3 regions of the Exiguobacterium sp. RM11 genome follow, and region 1 is predicted to be linked to each of the others. Evidence: riboswitches for the same ligand, from Rfam matches in the RefSeq annotation. Region 1 holds a riboswitch; each other region holds the start of a gene.
The links. A riboswitch is a leader RNA that binds a small molecule or an ion and turns the genes downstream of it on or off. The one in region 1 is predicted to bind thiamine pyrophosphate.
Positions count from the first base shown of each region.

Region 2: linked by a shared signal. The riboswitch ahead of thiT (energy-coupled thiamine transporter ThiT) and the one ahead of tenA (thiaminase II) in region 1 are both predicted to bind thiamine pyrophosphate.
Region 3: linked by a shared signal. The riboswitch ahead of AC5LIL_RS06945 (YkoF family thiamine/hydroxymethylpyrimidine-binding protein) and the one ahead of tenA (thiaminase II) in region 1 are both predicted to bind thiamine pyrophosphate.

Region 1 covers NZ_CM187558.1:198,339-204,646, reverse strand. The annotation lists gene thiM (hydroxyethylthiazole kinase) at 1-677, opposite strand, end outside; gene tenA (thiaminase II) at 674-1,348, opposite strand; TPP riboswitch at 1,437-1,541, opposite strand; gene AC5LIL_RS01210 (ion channel) at 1,669-2,073, shown strand; gene AC5LIL_RS01205 (hypothetical protein) at 2,081-2,233, opposite strand; gene AC5LIL_RS01200 (aminoglycoside 6-adenylyltransferase) at 2,284-3,111, opposite strand; gene AC5LIL_RS01195 (pentapeptide repeat-containing protein) at 3,108-3,710, opposite strand; gene AC5LIL_RS01190 (NUDIX hydrolase) at 3,766-4,215, shown strand; gene AC5LIL_RS01185 (YjjG family noncanonical pyrimidine nucleotidase) at 4,218-4,895, opposite strand; gene AC5LIL_RS01180 (aldehyde dehydrogenase family protein) at 5,148-6,308, shown strand, end outside.
Region 2 covers NZ_CM187558.1:1,716,562-1,722,869, forward strand. The annotation lists gene AC5LIL_RS08980 (DAK2 domain-containing protein) at 1-1,015, opposite strand, end outside; gene AC5LIL_RS08985 (Asp23/Gls24 family envelope stress response protein) at 1,038-1,400, opposite strand; gene rpmB (50S ribosomal protein L28) at 1,653-1,841, shown strand; gene AC5LIL_RS08995 (thiamine diphosphokinase) at 1,899-2,486, opposite strand; gene thiT (energy-coupled thiamine transporter ThiT) at 2,483-3,058, opposite strand; TPP riboswitch at 3,132-3,232, opposite strand; gene rpe (ribulose-phosphate 3-epimerase) at 3,253-3,909, opposite strand; gene rsgA (ribosome small subunit-dependent GTPase A) at 3,913-4,800, opposite strand; gene pknB (Stk1 family PASTA domain-containing Ser/Thr kinase) at 4,843-6,308, opposite strand, start outside.
Region 3 covers NZ_CM187558.1:1,324,372-1,330,679, forward strand. The annotation lists gene AC5LIL_RS06935 (hypothetical protein) at 1-26, shown strand, start outside; gene AC5LIL_RS06940 (GTP-binding protein) at 139-1,338, shown strand; TPP riboswitch at 1,398-1,498, shown strand; gene AC5LIL_RS06945 (YkoF family thiamine/hydroxymethylpyrimidine-binding protein) at 1,581-2,171, shown strand; gene AC5LIL_RS06950 (ECF transporter S component) at 2,164-2,739, shown strand; gene AC5LIL_RS06955 (ABC transporter ATP-binding protein) at 2,732-4,075, shown strand; gene AC5LIL_RS06960 (energy-coupling factor transporter transmembrane component T family protein) at 4,057-4,791, shown strand; gene AC5LIL_RS06965 (DUF1643 domain-containing protein) at 4,806-5,396, opposite strand; gene AC5LIL_RS06970 (lytic transglycosylase domain-containing protein) at 5,425-6,108, opposite strand; gene AC5LIL_RS06975 (CPBP family intramembrane glutamic endopeptidase) at 6,195-6,308, shown strand, end outside.

The DNA of each region.
Region 1 (6,308 bases):
AACTCCCCGCAATAGGCATATCCTGATACGGCTGTCACCGTCGCCTTGAGGGCATTCTTTTCGACCGCTAGACATGCTCCGACGACCGCACTGAGTAAGCATCCCGTACCGGTCGTATCGGTCATCCGTTTTGTCCCCCCATGAACTTCTATGACGACACTTCCATCGCTGACCATATCCTCTTTTCCGGTCACGGCCACGACACATCCATATCGTTTCGCCGCTTCGAGTGCCAATTGACTTGGTTCATACGCCCCGTCACCCGCATCCACACCTCGTGCTGTCCAATCAACGCCAATCAATGTCGCGATTTCTCCTGCATTCCCACGAATGACCGATACACGGACGTGGCGAAGGATCCGCTCGACGACATCTCGACGGAACGACGTCGCCCCGACACCGACCGGATCGAGTACAATCGGACATCCCGCTTCATTCGCCGCCTGTCCCGCACGAATCATCGTCGCCTCAGTCATCGTGCCGAGTGTCCCGATGTTTAACACGAGCGCATCGCTCACAAACGTCATCTCCGCCACTTCTTCAATCGCATCGGCCATGACGGGAGAAGCACCAATGGCGAGCAGTCCATTCGCCGAAAAGTTAGCAACGACCGTATTTGTGATGTTGTGGATCAACGGTGCCGCTTTTCGAACCTCACTCCAAATCTCATGTCTCATTGGTTGACCTCCTGTGACAATGTCCATGACTCTAGTGTCCACGCCATTTCCCAGAAGGCAACTTCGTAGTAGCAACTCTTCAAGAAGAGTTTCGTGTAACGAAGCCGCTCTTCTTCTGTCGCTTGCCCAGCCAATTCGTCCAATCGGTCAATCTGTTCTTCCACTAGCTCACGGAACCACTCCGAACCGTACGTCGCAATCCAAGCCGAATAAATCGGATGGTCTGGGCGCTTATCCTTTAAGCGTTCACCAATCTCGTAATACACCCAGTAACACGGAAGGATTGACGCCAATACGTCACCGAGTGTCGGTCCTGCCTGTTGCATGTGGAGCGCATACGCATACGCGGTCGGTGCCGGCTCGAATGTCGCCAGTTCAACATCCGTCACATTGAGCATCGTAAAGAACTCACGATGAAGTGCGAGTTCCGCCTCGATCGTGTGTAAGGCATGTGTTAAAAAGCGACTCGATAGTTCCATTGTCGGTGCGAGCGTCGCCCCTTTGGCCTGCACTTTTGAGAATTGATTCAAGTAATACGAATCTTGCATGACGTAATGTCTAAACTTTTTCTCATCGAGTGTTCCTTCTCCGAGTGAACGAACGAACGGATGATGAAAGCTTGCTTCAAACAATCCATCTGCTTCCTGACGTAAGTGATCTGTAAATTTCATAGTAACTCCCCCTTATCACAGATAAAAAGACGCCGCCTCCCATAACGGAAGCGGCGTCTCGGACAGTCATATCTAGGTGAAGCCATATGAGTCGTTTCGCCCACTTCCCTACGCTAGTTTGAACTAGATCAGGTTCGAAGGGTCTGGACCATGTCCATCTCAGCCGCGTGACGCGACTCCCCTAGTGGCAAACATTATGAAATTCAGTCGTCTTCGACCACATTCTATCAATCTTTTCATCAATTGCAAACCTTTTCCGATTCTGTTTTTCATTCTTCGCTTCGGGAATGGGTAAATGAACTCATTTACATGAAAAGGATGTGTCCGGATTGAATACGATTTTATTAACCATTGCATTACTCTTCATCAGTTTGAACGTGTTTTGGTTTTTCAAACGTCAAACGTACAAGCAAACAGGATTTGACGGGAGATTGTTCGCTCAGTTGTTCGTTAGCCTACTTGGTGTCATGTTAGGATTCACATTGATTTATTATGCTTTGTCTCGTGATTCAGTCATTCTTGTGACTTCACTCGAATCCATGAATGCCGTTGAACCGACTTGGGAAAACCTCCTGTATTTCAGCGGGGTCACTTTATTATCAATCGGATTTGGTGATTTGTTGCCGATTGGTTTGACCCGATTATTCGCCATCATCGAAGGCGCCATCGGCATTTTGTTACCGAGTGCCTTCTTCATCAAATCGATGTATCAAAAAGACAAGTGAACATATCCTAGCGCCCCGTGATGAGTAAGAACATATTAAATGCGACGACACCAAGGGGGAGCATCGCAACCAAAATGATTGGCCATTTTTTTAAGCGAATGCCGACAAAGAGGACAAGACTTCCGACTAGAAGAGCAATAAATGTCGTATATGGGTTCATGAAAAAACGCTCCTTTCTCTATAAGGAGCGTTTCCCGGCTCACGGCCTCATTAATCGTTCGAATGTCGAAGTGTTGCACATGCGGCACGGACGCGTCTGGCTTCTTCTTCCCGGAAGACGAAATCACCTTGTTCCGCGACACGCTGCGCGCAAAAGAAGAAGAGTGATTGCAGGCGATCATGCGTGTCTTCAATTGCGCTCAGCTCAGCCGAGGCATACGTCGCCGTGAGCATCTCCCACAATTCTTCCGGTAAATGCTCTCGCATCCCGTCGCCCGATTTCCCGAGATTCACAGAAAAGTTCGTCGCATAGCCGATATTCCATTGCATCATCTGACGGAGCATATTTCGCATGATGTCGAGATGATCGAGCGCGTATAACACCTGGTGTCGTTTGATTCCTTTGACAACATAGAGTGACACCCACCAAAATTCATTCCAACAAGACGCATACTCATCAGCAGACGGGCGTGTCACACGGTATGTGTCGTCTGACGGTGTCACACTCGGATGATGGTCTCGGTCGAACACGATTTGACTGAGCGAATCGGCTTCGAGCATCTCATCAAGTTGCTCGATGCTTCGAATCGTCAAATCAATACGATGTCCGTCTACATACTGCACCAAAAATGCCACATGTCGTTCAGGATCAGACGTTTCAGGTATCTGCATGATCAAGACTTCTCCAAACATATCGATCCATGAGCGATCGGTCGCAACCGCTTTTACATCTTCTACGTAAAAAGTGAGGTCGACATCCTGATACGCGTCCGCTTGTACATTCGGATTGACGAGCGAGCCGTTCAAGACGACCGTTCGGATGTATTCACGTTCTTTTGCGAACGCAATCAACTGTTCAATCATTTGTTCCGGTTTCATTCTATAATCGCCCCCAATGAGCGCGCGACTTGGATTGCCTGCATCGCGTCTAATTTTGTTTGTTGTAACGTCACGTTTGAAAAATCAACCCCATCGACAAGTGCTCCTCTGAAGTCAGCACCACGGCACACCGCATGTTGAAGTGTCGCTCGTGACAAGTCCGCCTGATGCCAAACCGTCTCGGTCAAATCGGCACCGTATAGGTCCGCCTCAACCATACGAACGTGGGTCCAATCCATTTTCTTGAGTGACACGTGACGAAGGTTGACGAATGACCAGTCCCCTTCTGTGACATGGACGCCCTCAAACTGACTCTCCTCAAAGGAAGACCCCGTCATTTTACATTGCTCAAACTCACTCGTGAACAAATTGGCACCATGGAACTGACAGTTCAAAAATGAGCTGCCGACATGACGGGACGCATTCCATTTCGAATCGGTAAAATCACAGTTGATGAACTGACAGCGCTCCGTTTGTAGTTCCGTCGCATCGACGTATGTGAAGCGACAGTTCTCGAACGTGATGTGTGACAGCTCTTCGTCACGGAGTGTCACGTCGCGGAAATCTTCATCTCGGTATTGCGTATGTGGTTGAAACATAATATCCCTCCTTCAGGTATACTAGAACAGATTACAAAGATTGGAAGTGATATAGATGGACCTCGTATTCCCGACCGAACAAGGCGTCTTCAATTACCGCGTCGCCGGTATTTTCGTGAAAGACGGACACGTATTGATTCACCGAAATATCCGGGATGACTTTTGGGCACTGCCTGGCGGTCGCGTGACGCTCGGTGAAGAAGCCGCAACCGCCCTCGCGCGCGAGCTACATGAAGAATTGGATATGTGCGTGACCGATACCACGTTCGCCTTCGTCCACGAGAATTTATTTACCTACAACGAACAGCCGTTTCATGAGATTGGACTGTACTTTTATGTAGACGGTGATCTCCCGCTCCAAGAAGGAGACTTTTATGGACCTGAAGGAGACCACCTCATCTATCGTTGGCAAAAACTCGACCGTCTTCGAGAGGTCACGCTCTATCCAGAAGTACTCGCACAACTACCGAATCGTTTGCCGTCTCATTCACTAAATCCGGCTTGAACTTAGAGAAGCGATTTCAACTCGTTTAAATGTCGAATCTCGTACGTCGACTCCATCGTCGCGGCCACTTCATTCGGATTGAACCAACATGTATCTAGGCCGTACATCCGCCCACCGGCGATGTCTGCCGTGACTGAGTCGCCAATGATTAAGCCCTTCTCTGGCTTTACGTTCGGGATTCGATCAAAGACGTAGTCAAAGAACGGCTTCATCGGTTTTTGCGAGCCGGTCGCATCCGATACGAAGACGTCTTGGAAGTACGGCAATAGTCCCGATGACTCTAACCGTTTGAATTGCGTCTCCGTCACACCGTTTGTGACGATATAGAGCGGATAGTCCGCGCTCAGCGTTTGGACAATCTCTAACGCGCCGTCGACCATGTGTACGCCTGCATGTAAGTAGTCCCGATACTGCTGTTCGACTTGCGGACCGTCGACCGTGAGTCCGAGCGAATCGAACAGTTTCGTGTGACGACCAACGAGTACTTCTTCACGGTCTACTTCGCCGCGCTCAAATGCGCGCCATAGGCCACTGTTAATGTCGACATACCGAGCCTTCACTTCATCCGTCATCTGGACATTGTAGGATGCGAGTAATTGTTCTAACGCAACGTGCTCACTTTGTTTAAAGTCTAGCAACGTGTCATCAATATCAAATAAAATTGCTTCATAACGTTTCATATTTCTTTCTAACCCCTCTCTTCGTCTAACTGTACAGGAAGTATTCAGGAACTTCAAAAGAGTGGCGACGGATGAATCTACACTTGAGTTCTAGTAATGGTATGTTTCTACTCTTGCTAACAGACCTCCCCACTTCCCATATCCGTCTCAAACGTCATGCTTCAAACCTAATCACTCGACCGATTAAGATGTTTATTTTTATAAAATAAGTGAATACTTCTTATGGTGAAGAAAAACAAAGGAGTGTTCTACATGCATACAGATTTTACGAAAATGTACATCAATGGTGAATGGGTGAACGGGTCGAGCGAGAAGTCGATCGACAACGTCAATCCGTTCTCAAACGAGACACTTTTCTCGATTCAATCGGCAGACGAAGATGATTTGAATCGCGCTTATGAAGCAGCCAAAGCGTCTCAGACGGACTGGGCTGACATGCTTCCGCAAGCACGACGGGAATTAATCGAGAAGTTTGCTCAGGTGACGATGGACAACAAGGACTACATCGTCGATTGGCTCGTGAAAGAGTCTGGCAGTACACGGATCAAGGCAGAAGGCGAATTTGCCGCATCAATGGCTATCATCAAAGAAGCCGCGACATTCCCATTCCGTATGGACGGACTCATCAAACCTTCGGTCGTGCCGAACAAAGAAAACCGGGTTTACCGTAAACCACTCGGGGTCATCGGAATCATTAGTCCTTGGAATTTCCCGTTCCATTTGGCTGTTCGTTCAATCGTGACGGCTCTCGCGACCGGGAATGCGGTCGTCGTCAAACCGGCTACCGCGACACCGGTCACAGGTGGCCTTCTGTTCGCATCGCTCTTTGAAGAAGCAGGACTTCCAAAAGGCGTACTCAATGTCGTCGTCGGACGAGGGTCTGAAATCGGCGATGCGATTGTCGAACATCCGATTCCGCGTCTCATCTCGTTCACAGGTTCAACCGAGGTTGGTCAAGGAATCGCAGAGAAGGCGGGACGCCTCTTGAAGAAAACCGCTCTTGAACTCGGTGGGAATAACGTGTTTGTCGTACTCGACGATGCCGATCTCGACCGCGCCGTCGAATCAGCGGTATACAGTAAATTCTACCATCAAGGGCAAATTTGTATGTCGACGAACCGAATCCTCGTCGCCGAATCGATTCATGATGAATTCGTGGAACGTTACGTCGAGCGCGTTAAACAATTGAAAGCGGGTGACCCGAACGAAAAAGACACGCAAGTCGGTCCGCTCATCGACCACGATCAAATCGATCGTATCTTAGAGCAAATCGAGAAAACCGTCGATGCAGGTGCGACCGTTCATACTGGCGGAACAGCCGACGGCAACGTTCTCGAACCGACCGTCCTCAGTGGTGTCACGAATGACATGCCACTCGCGAAAAATGAAATCTTTGGACCGGTTGCGGTCATC
Region 2 (6,308 bases), 1.3 Mb from region 1:
TCTCGGCCTGTTGAACACCGTGCTGATTTGCGCCGTGTTCTTCTTCAAGGATTGTCGAGTGTTGTTGACGCATGTTCTCGATTTTGACTGCAACGAGTTCACCGAAACGCTGACCTTTCGTGATGACCTCACCTGGAGTCTCGACGTGAACGTGAACTTTTAAGAGTTCTTCGTCCGCGACGACAAGGAGAGAATCCCCTAGTTCTGACAATTCGTTACGGAATGCGTCTTCATTGAACGGCGCATTCTTTAACTTATCGTCTTGGAAACGAACCATGATCTCCGTGCAGTAGCCGAATTCGATGTCTTCTGTTGACATGAACCCTTGTGCTGCATGGGCATGATGTTCTGCCTCAATCAACGCATCCATGACAGGTGCATGTGGTTTCTCGAGTTCTTTTCCTTCAAGGCTTGCAAGGAATCCTTCGTAGATGACGAGAAGACCTTGACCACCTGAGTCGACGACGCCGACTTCTTTTAATACCGGCAACAAGTCCGGTGTACGGTCTAACGATGCTTTCGCTTCTACGATGACACGTTTCATAAATTCAGTGAAATCACTTGTCGACTCTGACGCAAGAAGCGCTTCGTCGGCCGCTTCACGAGCAACCGTCAAAATCGTTCCTTCAACCGGTTTCATAACCGCCTTGTATGCCGTGTCGACACCGCGCTTGAGCGCCTCTGCAAAATCAACAGTTGTCAGTTCCGCTTTGCCTTCAACCGCTTTACCGAATCCACGGAACAACTGACTTAAAATAACGCCTGAGTTTCCACGTGCTCCCATAAGTAGTCCACGAGCAAACTTCGATGACACCTCTGCGATATCTGATGAGTTCATCGCTGCTACTTCTTTCGCACCCGACGTCATCGTCAAGTTCATGTTCGTTCCCGTATCTCCGTCTGGAACCGGGAAGACGTTAAGCGAATCCACATAATCTGCGTTTTGGCTCAAGTTGGCCGCTCCGTTCGCGATCATGTTTGAGAGCGCCAATCCATCTAAACGTTTTAAACCCACACCAAATCCTCCTCCGTTTTCGTCAGTCATTCGTCAGACGAACGCCTTGAACGAATATATTTACCGACGAAACGTTTAATCCTAAAGTTTCTCCGAGCGTATACTTCACTCGGCTCTGCACGTTGTATGCAACTTCAGATACTTTCGTTCCGTAGCTTACAATGATGTGCATGTCGATATGTACGTCTTCATCTTCTTGACGTACGACGACACCACGCGCGTAATTTTCACGTTTTAATAATTCAGCAATGCCGTCTTTCAGTTGTGCTTGTGAAGCCATGCCGACCACACCGAAGCATTCCATCGCCGCACCACCTGCGAGTGTCGCGATGACGTCACTTGTGATGTCAATATTGCCATATGTTGTCTTCATTTCAATTGCCATATGGAGTAGCCTCCTTTATTCGGAATGATTCCTAATGTACATTCTACAATAAGTACCTAGTTATTAAAAGAACCTGCTCCAGAAACTCGGTCAATTAACGCGATAACCTCATTCATTATTCAAATCCTTGAGAGTAATGTCAAGTTTTTTTCTTGTCATGGTACGATTTTCTAGTTGCATCGGGAAAAAAGCCGTGCTAATATAAACGAGTGTCTATTAGGACGAACCCACATAAAAAAGGAGGGGAAACGCATGGCACGTAAATGCTACGTAACAGGTAAATCACCTAAATCAGGTAACAACCGTTCGCACGCACTCAACAAGACAAAACGTACTTGGGGTGTAAACGTACAAAAAGTTCGTATTCTCGTTGACGGTAAACCGAAACGCGTTTGGGTTTCAGCTCGCGCACTTAAATCAGGTCTCGTTGAACGCGTATAATACTTATACACGAACGAATAAATCCCAGCGGCATTCGCCGATGGGATTTTTTTTTGCTTATTTTTTGATGATCATGACAAGAACCATTCCGTGATGGACCGTCAATCGGGCAGACGCTTCGGTCCATTCATTCGAAATCGTCAACGCCTCCCCACTCTTGACCTCATGATGGTCGAGTGGATATTTGACACCTTCAATCGAGATCGTGGCCGTCTTCCAAGGCATGAAGGAAAGATAGTGCCCGTCTCGCTTCATAATGACCTCGCTACCTGTTCTCACGAGATAAACCGTTTGACCTTCTCCGTGAAGAACCATCTCCGGATACGTTTCAAGTAAGCCGACGTTCGCAAACGTCATATCGATGCGTCCGCCTAAGCCACCATATACATCCATCCGTGTCGCCCCGCGTTCTCTCGCGAACGCTAGTGCAATCTCTAAGTCCGTCACGTCTTTCTCCGAAGGATAGCGTAGCGCCTCCTCAGGCGGTAGTCCTTTAAACGAATCAAAGTCCCCGACCACGACGTCTGGCATGATCTCTTCATCTAATAATCTTTGATATCCACCATCGACACCGATGACAAAATCGGCATCACGCGGTAAGTCCGGAATGGGTTCCGGACTAGCCGCGACTATCAAAATATTCATTGACGGAGATCCCGTGTCGCCACACGCGTGAAACGTGGTGCTGTCGTGAAGAGGAGCACTAACACGATGGCTGAGATGACAAAGGATGGTGCCATATACGTAGCATTGTAGCCGAGTGAATAGGCGACGACCGGACCTTCTGCATATTCAGCAAAGAAGACAATTCCCGAGATGACGTGCGCCGCGTATCGTAACATCGAACCAAGGAGCGCCCCGAGTACTAAATATGTGGCAAGCGTCTTCGTCGCCCCGTTGCTCGCAGCTTGCTTCACACGCCCCGCGAACACTCCGGCCATTCCGACGAGACCATAAGCGACCGTATAGTCGAGCAGGAATTGTACAGGCGTGAAAATATAGGCACCGAACAAGAGTTGAAGTGTCCCGACGAGGGCACCTGTTGCGAGACCACCTTTTAATCCGTGGCGGAATGCCATCACAAAGATCGGGAGCATCGCTAAACTGATGGATCCCCCTTGTGGCAAACGGTATGGAATGAGCAAATCAAAAATGAGCCCGAGCGCTGCAAACAATGAAATTTCAATGAGCGCTTGTAATTTGAAACGTGATTTCATCTTTCTTCCTCCTTTATTTGGTTGAACGACAAAAAGCAGCATGACGTAAACGCCATGCTGCTTGGATTCGCAACGTGCATTTTCGCCACATCCCTACGTCCGTGTGAACGGAACAGGTTCAAAGGGTTAGCGTATGCCTCTCAGCCACATGATGTGACACCCCTTGCGACTCTATCTTGTTGTTCTATCGTCGATTATACACGAGATGCGCCACGAATGCTATCGATGGCTGCTTTATAATCTGGTTGATTATAGATGGCTGATCCCGCAACAAGGACATCAGCCCCTGCGTCGATGCAATATTTTGCCGTTTCCGCGTTGACACCACCATCGATTTCAATCTCAAAATCAAGCTGACGGTCTTGGCGGAGATGACTGAGTGCTGAAATTTTCGGTACGACCGATTCGATGAAGGCTTGTCCCCCGAACCCTGGGTTGACGGTCATGAGCAATACCATGTCGACGTCCGCAAGCACGTGTTCAATCGTCGAGAGCGGTGTATGCGGGTTCAAGACGACTCCGCATTTTGCGCCAGCCGCTTTGATTTGTTGCAAGACGCGATGCAAATGGTTCGTCGCTTCCACGTGAACGGTCACGATGTCCGCTCCCGCTTTCACGAAGTCTTCGACATAGCGTTCCGGTTGGTCAATCATCAAATGCACATCGAGGACCATGTCTGATTTTTTACGCAAGCTTGCGAGGACCGGCAGACCAATCGAGATGTTCGGCACGAACTGTCCGTCCATGACGTCAAAATGGATATAGTCCGCTCCCGCTTCTTGGACAGCTTTCACTTCCGCCTCCAAATTGGCAAAGTCGGCCGCTAAAATAGATGGTGCAATTTTAATCATCTGTCAATACCTCCGTTTTCGATCGTTTAACTCTTCCATAAAGGTAACATAATTCTCGTATCGTGTTGAAGCGATTTCACCATTTTCAACGGCTTGTTTGATGGCACATCCCGGTTCATTCAGATGAGCACATCCACGGAACTTACAATCGTCATGGCGTTCCACGAAATCAGGGAAGCACCATCTGAGTTCATCTGCCTCAAGTTCTTGCGGAAACTCCAAGCTTGAAAATCCAGGTGTGTCGGCAACAAGACCATCCGCTAATTGAATCAACGTCACGTGACGCGTCGTATGCTTTCCACGACCGAGTGATTTAGAGATTTCCCCTGTCGCCAACTCGAGCTCTGGCGCGACGGCGTTAAGTAACGAACTTTTCCCGACACCGGTCTGACCGGCGAAGACGCTCGTCTTCCCTTTGAAGAGACCGCGCACTTCATCCACTCCGTGCGCTTGCTCCGTCGATGTCTCAATCACGTCATACCCGATGGCGCGATAACGTGCAATCGCTTCTTGTATCGGCTCGACTTCATGTTCATCGAGCAAGTCCATCTTCGTCAAGACGATGATTGGATGAATTTGCTTTGACTCGATGAGGACGAGGAAACGGTCGAGTAAATGATATGAAAACGCCGGTTCTTTTACTGAAAAGAGGAGGAACGCCTGATCGATATTGGCAATCGGCGGGCGAACGAGGTGGTTTTGACGCTCTTCCACCTCTAAAATATAGCCGGTCCCATCTTCTTGATCTTGAATCACCACATCATCGCCGACGACCGGTGAGATGTTGCGTTTTCGAAAGTTTCCTCTGGCCCGACAACGAATCTCTTGATTCGTCTCGGTCATCACATCGTAAAACCCGCCTTGAAGGCGAATGATTGTTCCTTTCATTATGACTACCTCCTTTAAAAAAGAGGTGACGACACCGTCACCTCTTTATTGTGCCTCTTCAGCTTGTGCATATGTGACTGAATCTGTTCGGACAATCTCACCATCGACTTCAATCGTCGCCGTCCCGACTTCGTCAGGGGCAATGACGAGCGTATACGAATACGTTGTCGTCTCTGTGATTTGATCACGAAGCACCTCAATCTCACCGCGTGCGTCAACCGTACGAATCACGACTTCGACCGTCTTCGGTTTCTTGTCTTTGTCCGGTTGCTCGACTTCCACGGTCACTTCACGTTCAATTGAAATATCAGTCGGTTCAACGCCTTCCGATACGATGACCGTGAGCTCCGTTCCCGGGTCGACTGCTGTCCCGGCTGTCGGAAGTTGACGGATGATTTGACCTTTTGGAACACTTGTCGAAAATTCATCCCGCTTCACGATTTTCAATTTGTTCTGTTCAGCATAAATGGATGCTTCGTCGAACGTATATCCAGCAAGGTTCGATAGTTCCACTTTGTTGCTTCCTGTCGAAACGACGAGTGTGACCGTCACCTCTGAAGGAACGACCTCTTCACCTGGGTCGACCGATTGCGAAATCACGTCTCCACTATTCACCGTTTCGGAAGCTTCTGTTGTGATTTCAAGGTCGCTGAATGCCAAGTCTTTCAACATACGTTCGGCAGCAGTTTGCGAGAGACCTTCTACGTTCGGCATTTCGACCGTCTCTTTTCCGGCCGATACGACAATCGTCACGGTCGTTCCGCGTTTTGGCTTACGTCCTTCTTGCGGGTTTTGCGAAATGACCTCACCCTCCGCAATATCATCGCTCGCCCGTTCTGTCACTTCGACGACAAACCCGGAAGCTTCAAGCTCTGTCGTCGCATCCCCGATACTCATACCGACGACATCCGGCACGACGGAACGCGACATCTCATCGGCAACCACGTAAGCGGCAATGCTTCCACCAATCAATAGAACGATGAGTAAGATCCAAATCCACCATTTTCGTTTCTTCTTTTTCACAGGCACCTCTTCCGGTTCCTGTTCTTTTGGTGGCGTGACCGGTGGTGGTGTCACGGGCACATCTTGTTTTTCTTCCGGCACGACCGGTGCCATTACGAGCGTCTGGTCGAACTCGTCTTGATTTGCCGAGAGTCGTCTCGGTTCATTGGCACGTTCACGGCTCAACGCGGTCATGCAATCTTTTTTAAAGGCTGCGACCGATGCATGTCGGGCACCCGGTGATTTTGATAAGGCTTGCATGACACAGTTCTCAAGCGCTTGTGGGATATTCGGATTTAAGTCCATCGGTCGAATCGGGTCATCTTGCAAATGTTGAAGGGCGACCGCGACCGGCGTCTCGCCGATGAACGGTACACGACCCGTCAACAATTCATAAAGAACCGCACCGAGCGAGTAAATGTCCGATTTTTCATCCGCAAATTTCCCACGAGCTTGCTCGGGTGAGAAGTAATGGACAGAACCAAGGACGGACATCGTATGCGTCAACG
Region 3 (6,308 bases), 1.1 Mb from region 1:
CCGAAAGAAGGGCACTTGAGGAATAAATACCCACATATTCAAAAACACGTCGTTGGACGTGTTTTTTTGTTGACAAAAAGATGTTCCCATTCCATTATATAAAAAGTAATCATTACGATTTAAATAGGGGGGTATATCATGAAACGAATTCCAATTACGGTACTCTCGGGGTATCTTGGTAGCGGCAAGACGACGCTGCTTAACCACATCTTACATAACCGGGATCACAAGAAATATGCGGTCATCGTGAATGATATGAGTGAACTGAATATCGATGAGAAGTTGATCGAGCAGGGAGGATTCTCCCGGACCGATGAAAAATTAGTCGAACTTTCGAACGGATGTATCTGTTGCACGCTTCGCGAAGATTTGTTGACAGCTGTCTATGATTTAACGAAAGATCGCGACCTCGATGGCATCATCATCGAGTCTTCTGGTATCTCTGAACCGATTCCCGTTGCACAGACGTTCACGTATGCTGACGACGCGCTCGGAATCGATTTGACGAGCCGTGTCTATATTGATGCGATGGTCACCGTCGTTGATGCGTACCGCTTCTTCAAAGATTTCAATTCCGGTGAATCGCTTATGGAACGCCAACAAGCCGTCGATCCAGGTGACGTACATGAAGTCGTCGACCTTCTCGTCGACCAAGTCGAGTTTGCGGACATCATCGTGTTGAACAAGGCGGACAGGGTATCTGAAGAAGAACTGCAGGAAATGAAGGGTTTACTGAAAACGCTCAATCCGAGTGCTAAGTTGTTGACGTCGACCTACTCGAATGTGGCGTTAGACGACCTGCTAGACGTCCGGTTGTTCGATTTTGACCAAGCGATGCGCGCCGCAGGTTGGATTCAAGAACTCGAGTCGGAAGAACATACGCCGGAAACGGAAGAGTATGGCATCAGTTCGTTCGTTTACCGTCGGCGTCGACCGTTCCATCCTGAGCGTTTGATGAATTGGATGGAACATTACCCTGAAGAAATCGTTCGTGCCAAAGGTTTCTTATGGATTGCGACACGAAACGACCTCGCTTGTCTGTTTTCACAGGCTGGGTATGCATCAACGCTCGAACATGCGGGTCGTTGGCTAGCGACACTTCCGGAGAGTGAACGAGAGGCTATGTTTGCAACAGAACCTGAACTGCGCGAAGACTACATCGAGCCGTACGGAGACAGACAGAACGAATTGGTCCTCATCGGTCAACGAATGGACCGGGAGACTGTCGAGCGTTCACTTGACGCATGCTTGTTGACGGATGAGGAGATGGAAACATCGTGGGATACGCTCCATGACCCGCTCCCTGGTACGGGTCAATACGTCACATATTCAGATTGACCGTTTACAAAGCTTCGAAACATCGCTATACTGTGACTGCATAAGTAACCGCATATTAATGACTGCACTAGGGGTGCTTCGGCTGAGATGAGAGCACGGCTCCGATCCCTTATAACTCGATCCAGATAATACTGGCGTGAGGAAGTGCGGCACTTTCTCTATGCAAGTTTGTATAGATTTTGTTGCTGCATTCTCATGAATGCGGCTTTTTTTATGCAAACACATTTAGAGGGGGAAATAAAATGAATGAATCATGTGGTACGAGTCCGATTGTCGGGTTTCGATTCACACTAAGCCCGATGACAGACGATTTTGTCGGGACAATCAAAGGTGCACTAAAACGAACGGATCTGTCAGGTGTGTGGAGACATACGGATGACGTGTCGACGGTCATCCGTGGACAAGTCGAGCATGTGTTTGACGTCGCTCGAATGGTCTTGAGTCTTGCTTCGGAAGAAGGGAAGCATGTCTCAATGAGCGGAACGTTCTCTGTCGGTTGTCCAGGGGATTCGGCGGGAGATGAGGTACTCAAGGCTCCGAGCGAACCATTAAACGGTGCATCAAGAGACCAGTATGTGTCATCGCAGTTCGCACTCTATCCGATGGGTGCTGACGATTACATGGAGCTTATCTATGAGGAAATCGAACAAGCAAAACAGGCTGGTGTCTATAACGAGTCGATGCATTATGCATCAGGCATCCATGGGAACTTAGATGACGTGTTCTCATACTACGAGGCGGCCTTTAAGCGGACGCGCGAAAAGAACCGACACGTTGTCATGACGGTGACGTTCAGCGTAAATAGTCCGTCACATGGAGGGCGACATGCTTAAATCGTGGAAATTGAAAGAAGTCGTCCTTGTCTCCGTACTATCTGTTGTCTTCGCGGTTGTCTATTTATTGTTCGTTCATATCGGTAACTTGTGGGCAGGGTTGATCGGTCCCATCGCCTACGAGTGGATCTTTGGCATCTGGTTTATCGTATCGATTATCTCCGCATACATCATTCGTAAACCGGGGGCGGCATTCATCTCAGAAGTGATGGCCGCAACGATTGAGATGTTGATTGGAAATGCCATTGGGCCACGCATCATCTTGGTCGGCATCGTTCAAGGTTTAGGGGCAGAAGCCGTCTTTGCGATGACGGGCTATAGACGTTATGAGCTATGGGTACTCATGCTTGCCGGATTTGGGTCGGCTGTCACGAGTTTCGTCTATACATATTTCATGAGTGGGTTCGCGATGTTAGAGCCAGGCTATGTGGCGACGATGTTCGGGCTGAGAGCCGTCAGTGGGATGGTCATCGCTGGAATCGGTGGGAAGTTGCTCAGTGACCTATTGCTGAAGACAGGATCACTTCGCGGTTATGCGATTTCACGAAGTGGGAACGTCCATGGTTGAGACAGAGTCACTTCATTTTCGATTCCCAGAGAGTTCTGAGGCGATTCTTGAAGACGTGACCGTTTCAATCCGTCAAGGTCGTACGATTCTTAGTGGGGCGAGCGGAAGCGGGAAATCGACGCTTCTCGCGCTCTTCAACCGTCTCTATCCGGAGAATTGTGACGGAATCCTTGATGGTAGACTCAAACTACTTGGACGATCATACGACGACTATGCACCTGGCGAGATCAATCAGCAGGTCGCAACGGTGTTTCAAGACCCGGATACGCAATTTGTCATGGAGCGGGTGGAAGAAGAACTGATTTTCACACTTGAGAACTTGTCGACACCTGTCTCAGACATCGAACAACGCGTGACAGAAATCCTCGAATCGTTACAGTTGAGTGATTATCGAAACCGCAAAATTGATTCGTTGTCAGGCGGACAGAAACAGCGGATTGCTGTTGCGTGCGCTCTAGTCGGAAGACCGAAATGGCTACTGCTCGATGAACCGTTGACGCATCTAGACCCAGTGACCGCGCAAGAATTTGTAAAATGGCTCGACAAAATGAAAGATCTGAATGTCATTGTCGTCGAGCATCGTCCTCATCTATGGGGAGATTACTTTGACTGGCATATTGAGTTAGAGCGAGGGTGTATCGTTAGGCATGAATTATTCCGTCCGGTCGAGGATTTTGTATTCGTGAAGTCGAACGCGTCACTCTCAGCTATTCAACGCTACAAGGTTAAAGAGGTCAGACGTGATTCGTTTCAGCTCAACGAGACGATGCTCCATGTCCAAGCTGGAGAAGTGATTGCCATTCTCGGACCGAATGGGAGCGGGAAGTCGACATTTTTAAGAAGCTTAACAGAACACAATCATCGGGTCGGACTCGTGCCACAATCACCAGAACATCTATTTTTTATGAACTCTGTTGAGCGTGAGTTACAGTTTGGTCACGAAACATCAATTGAGACCGTGTTAACTGACATGGAGCTTCATAATCAGAGATCTCTCCATCCGTTATCCCTTAGTCACGGCCAAAAACGGAGGCTCGCAGTTGGAATCCAGTCGCTATCGAATAAGCAATTGCTTGCATTCGATGAACCGACTGCAGGTCAGGACGAAGTGTCACTCCATGCACTCGAGGCGCTGATGAAGCGGCATGCGGAACAAGGGCAGACCATCCTGTTCGTAACCCATGACCTATCGTTCGCCAATATCGCCAATACGTTCTATTTGATGAAGGATGGGGAACTTTCGGGACCGTTCGGGGATGAACTATGGCAGAACACAGAGATGCTCCTTGATTATCGATTGCAAGGGAGGGGAGAACGATGTCACTCCATGACATGAATCCGACGGTTAAGTTTGTGACATTGACGCTCATCATGTTCGGTCTGGTACTGTTTTACAACCCATGGACCCCGCTTGTCATCATTGTCGGTACGCTACTGATTCAGCTGGTGGCGACAGACGTATCGTGGAAAAGATGGGGGCTGTTCTTAATCCCATTTCTCATCACGGCGCTCGGCACGTTTTGGACGACGCTCGTGTTTGGGAAAAATCTTGAGGGAGAGACGTGGATGACCATACTCGGTCAGGACATCACAATCGAAGAGAGACGTGTCGCCGTTGCCCTTAGTCTTCGCGTCCTGGCGTTCACGGTCCTATCCCTTCTTTTCATGATGACAACAGATTCAAAGCGATTCGTTATGAGTTTGATGCAACAGGCGAAGTTATCGCCAACAATCGCCTATAGTGCCCTTGTCGGGTTCCGCTTCATCCCTTTGTTGCAGCGTGAGTTGCAGCAACTCCACTATGCACATCAGTTGCGAGGAATTTCGCTCAACACGAAATGGGAACGCCTTCGGCATGTTCCGAAATTACTGTTGCCACTCCTTGCCGGTTCGATCCGACGGGCAGAACGCATCGCCTTTTCGATGGAAGCGAGAGGGTTCACGAGTGGAAAACGAACGATTTATGACAAGATCGAGATCAAATCAAGTGATTTTGTTTGGTCAGGTGTATTACTCACGTTATTTGGAATCGCCATCTGGGCGGGCATATAAAAAAGGAAGATGACTCACATGGAGTCATCTTCCTTCTTCGTTTCCTTCACAATCCGAAACTTTGGTTTTACCGATTCATTGTTGAACGCCTCGAGTACCGTGTTCTCGTTGGCCATACGAATCTGTTGCGGTTCACCTTTAGCGGTCGTACCGATACAGTACATATTCGACTCGTAATCGGCAAAGAGCGATTTATAGGATGTCGCATGGTGCATCAATCGACCAGGCGAGCCCCAACCGACGATGATCATCCCGCCGCTCGCCTCCACCTCTTGTAACGTCTCTTCGACATAGTGATAATTCGTCTCGTCGAGCTGTGATTCCACATAGGGAAGATTATCATTGATGGCAAGTGTTGGCACGAGACTGATGACACGCATCTCCCGAATCGGTTGCGACAAATGATTTTGCATCAACATATAAGCACGTTGCGTTGTCGTACCTGATAAAAAGGCATCGCTCATGCGCGGTGAATAGATGATGACGGCACAAATCACTCCATCCTCGACATCCGTAAACTCATACGTTCGCAAATAACGTTTCGTTTTGTCTTCGTTGAAAATCGATTTTACGCGGATGGTTACTTCTTCTATATGCGTATTCATTTCCATTCCTCACTTTTTCATGTAAGCATCAGCCGAGTGTCTTAAACCACTCGACGTATCGAATCGTATAATAGGCGACATGTTGGCTGAAGGTGTCCCGTTCATCCGGGATGACCGTCACACTTGATTCATAATTCTCATAGTATGTCATGACATCAGTGACATACTGCTCACTTCGATTGTACTCGAAGATGGCGTTCCGTATCGATGTGACTGAATCCGTCTTTTTCCCGCCGTGTTCACTTAAATAATACGCCGCCGTATGGGCAGAATCAACAAGACTATGCGGGTCTGCCTTGCCATCGCCATTTCCGTCACGCCCGAGACCTCCGTATTGATCGATTAAAGCCAGATCTGTCAGATCGACTTCGTCTTCTGGAACATCGCCTTTTTGATCATCCGTATCATATTCCCAACCTAGCCAAGTGCGAGGCATAAATTGAAATGGTCCGATTGCGCCAACAGAGGAGCGCATCGAAGAACTGTGTGAGAAGATCGTCTCGACGCGATGTACAGCAGCAAGCAGACGCCAATCTACGTCATATGCCTCCGCGGCGTCCTGATACACAGAGAGATTAGCGTTCGGTACACCGTGCTCGCCATAATAGGTTCGATACAATCCATTGTTTACTTTATCATGTTGACCGAGCCAGCCAATTGCCCCGAGCAAAAGCACGAGTACAATGATGAAACCGGTCAGTCGCAGCATCATACGTTTCAAGATACCGCCTCCTAGCTTTTAGACAATACCCGAATAGTGTAGCATATAGCTAAGAGGAAGGACAGGAGTGGATATGGATGCTCGAACGATTGATTTTTACAGCCATTATTGGGTATATGTTGGTCGTCCAAATCTTTAACGCAAAACTGATTCGTCCATTGACTGAGACGAAAGGACGGACGTGGGTATAC